Regions from separate parts of the Hydrogenophaga sp. L76 genome, predicted to be linked through region 1. Evidence: predicted binding sites of a transcription regulator. Region 1 holds the regulator's gene; each other region holds the start of a gene.
The links. The regulator LexA, encoded in region 1, represses DNA repair genes until DNA is damaged. The targets are predictions, from matches to a motif close to ACTGTATNNNNATACAGT.
Positions count from the first base shown of each region.

Region 2: the regulator LexA is predicted to act here: its motif matches at 1,237-1,254, upstream of imuA (translesion DNA synthesis-associated protein ImuA).
Region 3: the regulator LexA is predicted to act here: its motif matches at 2,160-2,177, upstream of recA (recombinase RecA).

Region 1 is NZ_CM172807.1:744,338-747,607, reverse strand. It holds gene AC23D4_RS03525 (hypothetical protein) at 1-289, opposite strand, end outside; gene AC23D4_RS03520 (asparaginase) at 293-1,261, opposite strand; gene lexA (transcriptional repressor LexA) at 1,399-2,085, shown strand; gene AC23D4_RS03510 (hypothetical protein) at 2,220-2,600, shown strand; gene AC23D4_RS03505 (D-2-hydroxyacid dehydrogenase family protein) at 2,683-3,270, shown strand, end outside.
Region 2 is NZ_CM172807.1:3,808,272-3,811,541, forward strand. It holds gene AC23D4_RS18540 (Y-family DNA polymerase) at 1-407, opposite strand, end outside; gene imuA (translesion DNA synthesis-associated protein ImuA) at 352-1,224, opposite strand; gene AC23D4_RS18550 (ABC transporter substrate-binding protein) at 1,535-2,494, shown strand; gene AC23D4_RS18555 (PAS domain-containing protein) at 2,533-3,270, shown strand, end outside.
Region 3 is NZ_CM172807.1:2,985,685-2,988,954, forward strand. It holds gene AC23D4_RS14385 (CZB domain-containing protein) at 1-429, opposite strand, end outside; gene recX (recombination regulator RecX) at 509-958, opposite strand; gene recA (recombinase RecA) at 1,004-2,101, opposite strand; gene AC23D4_RS14400 (MarR family winged helix-turn-helix transcriptional regulator) at 2,348-2,833, shown strand; gene AC23D4_RS14405 (response regulator) at 3,003-3,270, shown strand, end outside.

The DNA of each region.
Region 1 (3,270 bases):
ACGCTGCCAGCAGCAACAACAGCATCTTGGCTGTGAACACCCGATTGCCCAACAGTTCCCCGGCCTGGGTGGAAAACATCAGCAGACCCGAGGCAGCCGCCAGGCAGAAGCCCAGACCCACCAGCGTGAGACTCAGGCGGGCCAACGCAAGCACCGGCAACGCCGCACCCCAGCCGAACACCCGCAGCTCCAGCAAGATCAGGTTGCCCAGCAGCAACGCAATGCCCAGGATGTGCGCCACCTCCAGCATGGGGTAGGCCCAGGGATGGGCACCCAGCGCCTGGAACATGACTCAGTCCTCCAGCAACTCCAGCGCCAGCGCAATACGCGCCTTGACCGGTGTGAGGCTGCGGGCATCCGACAACAACTGCCCCGGATGCGTCAACAAAGGCCCATGCGCACAACGGCTGGTTCGAACCACACGCACGCCCTTGGCCTGCGCTTCCAGCAACGCGGCCTCCAGCGCATGGTGCACCGTGCCGTTCCCAGTACCGGCCACCACGATGCCTCGCACGGCTGGGCCTGGAGCTGCATCGCTACAGGACAACAGGGCGCGCACCAGCGTGCCATCGGCGTCGGCGTGGCTGGTGAGCACGACCACCGGCGGCAAAGCCTGAGCCGACTGGATGCGCTGCAATGCAACCGGGTCCCAGAACCCGGTTTCAGAGGCCAATGGCCAGGGTCGGAACAGCCTAACCCGGCCTTCTTCCACGCAACCCAGCGGTCCGGCATCACCCGAGTCGAACGCATCCACCCGGTAAGTGTGCACCTTGCTCACGTCGGCCGCGCTGTGGATCTGCCCCGCGCACACCAACACGACGCCTTGCGCCCCGGGATGGCTGGCCACAGCCAGCGCGTCGACCAGATTCTGTGGCCCGTCCGGCACCAGCGCCGTGGCCGGTCGCATCGCGCAGGTGAACACCACCGGCTTGGCCGGTCGCAGCACGGTTTGCAGGAAGAACGCGGTCTCTTCGATGGTGTCGGTGCCGTGCGTGATCACGACCGCGTCCACCTCGGGCCGGCTGAGGTGAAAGGCCAGCCGGGTGGCCAGTTGCTGCCAGAGTGCAAAGCCCATGTCCTTGCTGTCCACCTGGGCCACCTGCTCCACTTCCAGCGGCAATCCCGCCATGGACGGAATCGATGCCAGCAGGTCCTCAACACGGACCTGACCCGCCACGTACCCGACGCCATCCCCGGGTCGGATGGCCCGGCCGGCGATGGTGCCACCCGTGCCCAGAATGACGCACCGCCGGGTTTCCATTGCATCTGCCACTTGCCAAGTCTCCAAAACTGGTTAAAAATACAGCCACTGGATAAGAAAACAGCTTGTTGATCTGACCAGTCCCGGTCGCGAGTCTCACCAGAGTGAGTTCCTCCCCGCATCTTCACGAGGTCCCCATGATCGAGTCGCCGCTTTACCCGCCCAAGCTCACCGCCCGCCAGCAACAGATTCTGGAACTCATCCAGAGTGCCATTGCCCGCACCGGTTCTCCGCCAACGCGTGCGGAAATCGCCCATGAGCTGGGTTTCAAGTCCGCCAACGCAGCCGAAGAACATCTGCAGGCCCTGGCGCGCAAGGGCGCCATCGAGCTGGTGAGCGGCACCTCGCGCGGTATCCGCCTGCGCAACGAAGACCTCCAATCCATCAACGAGTCGCGGGGGCGCCAGCTTACACTGCCGCTGCCCAGCCTGTCGCAGCTGATGCTGCCCCTGATCGGGCGTGTGGCCGCCGGCTCGCCCATCCTGGCCCAGGAACACGTGGAGCAGACTTACCACGTCGAGCGCAGCCTGTTCCAGCGCACGCCCGACTACCTGCTCAAGGTGCGCGGCATGTCCATGCGGGACGTCGGCATCATGGACGGTGACCTGCTCGCCGTGCAATCCACCAAGGAAGCCAAAAACGGCCAGATCGTGGTGGCCCGCCTGGGCGACGACGTGACCGTCAAGCGCTTCATGCGGCGCCAGCATCTGATCGAACTGCATGCAGAGAACCCGGACTACAAGACCATCGTCGTCGAACCGGGAGAGCCCTTTGAAATCGAAGGCCTGGCGGTGGGGCTCATCCGCAACAGCTTCCAGCTCTGACCCTTCGGGTCTGCGTCGCCTCAGCAGGTGGCGGGCGTTTGGTCTGGTGCGTGATACACGCGCACCAGGCACATCCCTGCGCTGGCGACTTCATCCGCAATCCTGCCTGTGTTCAACCCCTTTTGGAGTTTCGCATGGGAATCCGCTTCAACACCAACACCTGGCGCGCGCCGCTGCTGCTCATCGACAGCTGGCTGCCTCCCTCATTTGAACGGGTGGGCGCCGCTCGCTCGCTTCCGAAAATCCTGCACCGCTTTGTCCGTGCCGGCTGGTTGACCCTTTCCCCAAAGAGCCCTGCGGACAGCCGCACGGGCGTCATCACCGGGCACCGGGTCACCAACCATGCCATGGTCCGAGCCTGCCATGTGCGGGTGCTGAGGACCATGGACACTTCAGGCAGTCCGCGCGCCGATGGGCGGCTGGTGATCTCCGGTCGCATCAACGATGTGTGCGCAGAGCTTGAACGCCTGGCGGCACTGGAACTCCAGTCGGAGCCCCCGCAACTGCGCGCCTGAACCCACCCGGCTGTGCCGCACGGCCGGGAACAACCAGCCGCGACAAATGGATCGCGGTGGTCCTGCGGGCACAATAGAGGCCATGAATATTGTGATCCTTGACGACTACCAGGATGTGGTCAGAAAACTGCCCTGTGCCAGCAAACTGGCACCCTATCCCGCCAAGGTTTTCACCAACACCGTCAAGGGCGTGGGCCAGCTTTCGGTCCGGCTGCGCGATACCGATGTGCTGGTTCTGATCCGCGAGCGCACCCAGATCACGCGGCAGCTTGTTGAAAAGCTGCCGCGCCTCAAACTGATCGTGCAGACGGGCCGCGTCGGGCCCCACATCGACGTCAATGCCTGCACCGAGCGCGGCATTGCGGTGGCTGAAGGCGTCAGTTCACCGATCGCCGCCGCTGAACTGACCTGGGCGCTGATCATGTCGTCCATGCGCCGGATTCCACAATACGTGGCCAGCCTCAAACACGGTGCCTGGCAACAGTCCGGGCTGAAGGCGGCATCGATGCCGGCCAACTTTGGGCTGGGCATGGTGCTGAGTGGCAAAGTGCTGGGCATCTGGAGCTACGGTCGCATCGGCAAGCTGGTCGCGTCCTATGGCCGCGCTTTCGGGATGCGCGTGATCGTCTGGGGCAGCGAGCCAACCCAGGCACAGGCGGCGGCCGACGGC
Region 2 (3,270 bases), 1.6 Mb from region 1:
CGCCGCACATCGCCCAGCGTTCGGCAGCCGATGTGCGCGAGCGTGAGGCGGTGCGGGCGCACGGCGCTGAGCGTGTCCATGGGCAGGGCGTCGAGCAACACGTCCAGCGGTTGGCGAAAACCGTCCTGCACGCCGGCGCGCGCCAGCGCCAGCGCGGCCAGGCTGTTGGGTGCCCAAGCGATCTGGCTCACGCCCAGCTCGGTGCCCTCTGAGACCACACGATCCCGCAGTGCGTGCCAGCCGCCAAACAGGCGCACGCTCGCCGCCAGCTCCATGACCACGGCTTCGTCAGCGACAGCAACCCGGGGCGTGAATTGAAGGGCCCAGAGTGCCAGCGCCTGCAGCGCCGCGTCAGTGGGCGAGGCGGTGTCGTCGGGTGCCGGCAGCCGGAGCGCTGACCAGAGCATGGCCGGCCTCGCTGGGAAGAGGGAACGGGGCGGTCTGCGGCGCCGGGTCGAGCGGCAGCAGGGTGCTGGGCTTCTGCAGCCGCGGTGTCAGGATGGCCTGCAGGCCGCCGGGCACCGAGGGCAGGTGCAGCGTGGTCTCCAGCGGCGGCCCCTTGCGCTTGAACACGTTCACCAGCAGTTCCCAGTCGGCCCCCACGCGGGCGAGCAGGCGCAGCGGCGCGGCCGACGATTCGCAGGCCGCCGTGGCGGGCCGGCACAGGAACACCGGGCCGGCGCAGCCCGCGGCCAGCACCTGCAGGCGGCGCACCTGCTCGGCGCGCACCTGCGGCAGCCAGGCGATGAGCGCACCGCAGGCGTTGGCTTTGACCAGCTGTTCGGTGGACCACAGGCGCTCGGCCGGCGTCTCGGCCTGTACCCAGACCAGTTGCCGCTCGTTGATGCCGTCCAGCCGCAGGCCCGGCGGGTGCGGCGGCCGGGGCGGGCCGACCAGCACCACGCTGCGACCGGCGGCGCACACCTGGCGCAGCAGCGGCCCGAGCAACCGCCATTCCAGCGTGCCGCTCTGGGCGCTCAGTATTTCGGTGACGCCGTGGCCGGGCCAGCCGCCGCCGGGCAGGGCGGCGTCCAGCGCCTCGAAGCCGCTGGACCAGGTGGCCGCGACCGCGCTGCCCAGCTGGTCGGCGCGCCAGAGCGCGGCCGCCACGGCGGCGGGCAGGGCGCTGGAGAGCGCGCCCGGTGCGGGTACCGGGCGGGGGGCATTGTGGGCAGGCCGGGCCAACGGAGGGTCGGGCAGGCGGGCTGGGGCGGGGGAGGGCATGATCCATCAGATACTGTTCATGCATACAGTATCTGAAAGTGAACCCGCTGTCCAGCGGGGTGTTCTCTGCGGCCCCCATTCCGGGTTGGTGGATGGGACACCACACCGGGCCGGATTTCGTGCATGAAAAACAAACATCGCCGCCGGCGGCCGGGGACTGGTGACAAAATCATTCGAAGCCACGCCACCACCCACCATGTCACCACCCGCCGGGCGCCCGGACACACCCACGAAACACCCAGAAACGCAGCGATCAAGCGGCCGGCAGTTGGCATGGAAGGCCTGGCAGACGACGGCCCGAGCGGGCCTGGTGATCGGTGTCCTGACCCTGTGGCTGGGCCTGGCGGCCTGCAGCGAGCCGCCGCTGCCCCCGCTGACAGTGGGCATGAACACCTGGCTGGGCTACGACCCGCTGGTGCTGGCGCGTGACCAGCAGCTGATCGACACGCAGCAGGTCAAGGTGGTGGAGCTGTCGTCCAGCTCGGAGACCCTGCGCCATTTCCGCAACGGCCTGCTCGATGCGGCGGCCCTCACACTGGACGAAACCCTGCGCCTGGCCGATGAGGGTTTTGACCTGCGGGTGGTCGCCGTGCTCGACACCTCCGCGGGCGCTGACGTGGTGCTGGCCGACCCGGCCATCCAGAACCTTGCGCAGCTTCACGGCGCGGGCATCGCGGTGGAGGGCACCTCCGTGGGCGCGCTGATGCTGGCGCGCCTGCTGCAGGCGGCGGGGCTGGAGCAAACCGATGTGAATGTGGTCAACATGGAATCCACCTTGCACCTGTCGGCGCTGCGCAGCGGGCGCGTGAGCGTGGCGGTGTCTTACGAGCCCATGGCTGGCCTGCTGCGCGCTGCGGGCTACAAAGACATCTTCGACAGTCGCCAGATGCCGGGCGACATCGTGGACGTGCTGGTGGTGCGTGCCAGCGCGCTGCAGGCGCGCTCCGCCCAGGTCGATGCGCTGCTCGCCGGCTGGCAACGTGGACTGCTGGCGCTGCAGGAGAACCCCGAAGCCGCGGCCCGCCTGCTGGCCCCCGGGGTGGAGATCTCGCTTGAGGACTACCTCGCCACACTCCAGAAACTGACCTTTTATTCAGCAGAGCAGTCGCTCGAACAGCTGTCGGGCGTGCCACCGGTGCTGGCGCAGGATGCCTTGCGGCTGGTGACGACGCTGCAGGCCGTGGGCATGATCAAGGTGGCGCCAGACTGGGGCCGCCTGCTGGACCCCGAGCCGGCCCTGCGCTTGCAGGCCCGCAAAGGTGGTGCATGAGCCCCCGCCCGGCCGTTCCGAAGGGTGGAGGTTTTTCCATGAGCTGGACCCGCTGGCCCCTGACCATCGCCGGTCGCTGGCTGGTGCCGCTGCTGCTGATCGTGTTTGCGTTGCTGGCCATGACCTTGCGCTACGACCACCAGATGCGCCAGATCGACCAGGATGTGTCCGTGCAGGAAAGCCGGCGCCTGCGCGAGCGGCTGAGCATCGAGCAGGCGCGCATGGACGTGCAGGCGGGCCTGGGCAACACCTTGCTGCTGCACCGGCTGGTGGGCGGTCTGGCGCTGCACCAGGGCCTGAACCAGGCCTATCTGGTCGGGCCTGAAGAGCGGGTGCTGGCCTCGCTGTCGCGGCTGGACATCGGGCAGCCGCTGAGCGCGGTGTTGTCTCGGGTGGGTGGGGCGTCGAGCCAGTTCCAGGCACTGGCGGTGGCGCCGTCGCCGTCAGCCATCGTGGTGGAGCGGCCTGATCAGCAGCCGCTCCTGACCGGTCTGGTCCCGCTGCAGGGGAACCAGCGTTTGCTGGTGCAGATGGACATGCGTTACCCGTTGGCCCTGCGCCGTGCCAGCGAGCAGACCGAACTGGTGCGGGAAGGCCTGGTGCTGCTGGCCGCGGTGGCGGTGCTGGCGCTGCTGTTGCACCTGCTGTGGTTCCGCCGCGCGCAAAGGCTGGCGCTGGCGCTGGCAGAAATGGGCGCGGGCAACCTGTCGGTGCGCACCGGCCTGATCGGGCGCGACGAGCTGGCGCACATCGGCGAGGCCGCCGACCGCATGGCC
Region 3 (3,270 bases), 2.2 Mb from region 1:
CACCTGCTGCAACAAGCGCAGGTCTTCCGTCACCCGGTCCGAGTAGGCCTCGAACTGGTCGGCCACCATGCGTCGGGCGTCGGCCCGCTTGCCCGCCTGCTCCAGCGCGAGCACATTGCACGCCACGTGGTGGAACATGCGGTGGTGCGAAAGCAAGGCGGTGAACCCCGGGAAGGTGCCCAGGCGGGCCCGGGCCTGACCATGGATCCAGCGACCCAGATCGCAACGGTCGTCGCGGCAAATCTGTTCGACGTCCAGTCCGGCTTCGGGGTGGCCGGCCAGATGCGCCAGCACGTGCTGCTTCCACTGCTGGTGAGCGGCCACGGCGGCGTCGATGTCCAGGCCCTGCGCGGCGCCCGCGGCCTCCGCCTGGAGCTGGTGGTCGTGCACCGCCCCTTCAGCGCCAAAGAACCGCCGGAATAAAGCCATGGTTTGTCTCCAGGGACACGCATTGTGGCGTGCTTTTGAATACCCCGGATGGTAATGCGAACGCCAGGCTCCCAGCCGCTCAGTTCTCGTGGCGCCCGCCCACCACTTTTCGGATGACATCCCCGCCAAAGCCGCGAGTGGCCAGGAAGCGCATCTGCTTGGCCTGTCCCGCGGCATCGGCGGCCGGCTCACCGAACTTGCGGCGCCAGATCTCGCGCGCGCGCTCGAACTCGGAACCCTGCAGACCGGCCACGGCCGTGGCCACGGCTTCGGCGCTCACGCCCTTGGCCTGCAGCTCGTGCTTCACGCGCGACGCGCCGAGCCGGCTGGCACGGCGGTGCAGCACCGACGCCACCACGCGCCGCTCATCGATGAAGCCCTTCGCCTGCAGATCATCGAGTGCGCGGGCCAGTTCACCGGGCTCGGTTTCGTGGGGCTTGAGCTTGCGCTCCAGCTCGGCACGCGAATGCTCACGGCCGGCCAGCAGACGCAGGGCGCGGCCCTTGAGTGACGGCTGATCAAAGCCCATTTCAGCCTGCCGCTGTCGATTGGTGCGTGCGATCCACCGGACCGCTTATTCGGCGACGGCGGCTTTCTCCGCCTTGGCGGCCTTGCCACCTTTGGCCGGCGCAGCGGCTTCGTCGGTGGGCAGCAGCGGCACGCCGAGTTCGGTGCGCACCTTGTTCTCGATCTCGACGCGCAGATCGGGGTTCTCGCGCAGGAATTCGCGCGAGTTGTCGCGACCCTGGCCGATCTTCTCGCCGTTGTAGGCGTACCAGGCACCGGATTTTTCGATCACCTTGTGCAGCACGCCCAGGTCCAGGATTTCGCCTTCGCGGCTGATGCCTTCGCCAAACAGGATGTCGAACTCGGCCGTCTTGAACGGGGACGCCACCTTGTTCTTCACCACCTTGACCCTGGTTTCGTTGCCGATCGAGTCCTCGCCTTTCTTGATCGTGCCGGTGCGGCGGATGTCCAGGCGCACCGAGGCGTAGAACTTGAGCGCGTTGCCGCCGGTGGTGGTTTCAGGTGACCCGAACATGACGCCAATCTTCATGCGGATCTGGTTGATGAAGATGACCATGCAGTTGGTCTTCTTGATGTGGGCGGTGAGCTTGCGCAGCGCCTGGCTCATCAGGCGGGCCTGCAGGCCGGGCAGGCTGTCGCCCATCTCGCCTTCGAGTTCGGCCTTGGGCGTGAGCGCGGCCACCGAGTCGACCACGATCAGGTCAACCGCGCCGGAACGCACCAGGCTGTCGACGATTTCGAGCGCCTGTTCGCCGGTGTCGGGCTGGGAAATCAGCAAATCTTGCAGGTTGACGCCGAGCTTCTGCGCGTACTGGATGTCCAGCGCGTGTTCGGCGTCAACGAAGGCACACTGGCCGCCCACCTTCTGCATTTCGGCGATGGCCTGCAGGGTGAGCGTGGTCTTGCCCGAGGATTCCGGGCCGTAGATCTCGATCACGCGACCCCGCGGCAGGCCGCCGACGCCCAGCGCGATGTCCAGCCCCAGCGAGCCGGTGGACACCACCTGGATGTCTTCGATCACCTCGCCCTCGCCCAGCCGCATGATCGTGCCTTTGCCGAACTGCTTTTCGATCTGGGCCAGCGCGACCTGCAGGGCCTTGGCCTTTTCGCTGTTGACGGGGTTGTTCTTGACGGTTGCGTCCATGTGATGCTCCTGAGCGGGTGAGTGGGTGTTCGCTTCCAACAGGTGTTTTTGTGTACAGGCTGGATGCTTGAACAGCAGTTTACCGCTTTGTATATCTCAAACAAGCCATTATTTGGTCAATTTGCCTTACTATTTACATCCCCCCTGCGCCGCTGCGCGACTTCCCCCCAGGGGGACGGCGCTGGCGGCCCGGCGAAGCCGGTTCCGCGGCGCCCTGGGCGGGATGCACTTCTTCCGACTGAACCCATGAATGCTGAACGGCACGTTGCCACCCCCGACGACCGCTGGCGCTCCGGACATCTGGGCCGTCTGATGGGTCTGGCTTTGCGACGTTTTGACGAGCGCGTGCTGCACCTGATGGCGCACGATGCCAACGTGCCGCTGGGCTTGTCCAACCTCGCCGCACGGGCGCAGGTGGGCGCGGCCCACATCCACATCACGCGCCACCTGGCGCTCAAGGGCTCGCGCCTGACCGAACTCGCCCACCAGGCGGGCATGAGCAAGCAGGCCATGGGCGATCTGGTGACACAGTGCGAAGCCTGGGGCCTGGTGCGGCGCGAACCCGATCCGCTGGATGCGCGCGCAAGGCGCATCGTGTTCACCGACACCGGCCTGCTCTGGCTGGAGGCGTTTCGCCAGGCGGTGGCGCAGGCCGAGGCGGAATTTCGCGCCCAGGTCGGCGCCGAGGTGGCCACCGTGGTCGCGCTCGGGCTGGAGGCGTACGGCACCTGAATGGCCGCGCGGCACGCGCCCAGGCGGCCCGCGCGCCGGGGGTTTATCCCGGAACCGACCCCTTCGGCGAAGCCTAAAATGGCCGCGGAGACCCTGCCGCCACCAGCCGGTTGTGCGGCTGACCGAGCCCCCACAACAGGCCGTCCGACCGGCCACAAAGGAAACCCGCATGCGCATCCTGATTGCCGAAGACGACCAGGTTCTGGCCGATGGTCTGCTGCGCAGTCTTCGCGCGGCCGGCGCGGCTGTGGACCATGTGGCCAGCGGCAGCGAAGCCGACGCCGCACTGATGACCAACAACGAGTTCGACCTGCTGATCCTGGACCTGGGTTTGCCCCGGATGCATGGCCTGGAGGTGCTCAAACGCCTGCGGTCACGCGGTTCGGCGCTGCCGGTGCTGATCCTGACGGCGGCCGACAGCATCGAGGAACGCGTCA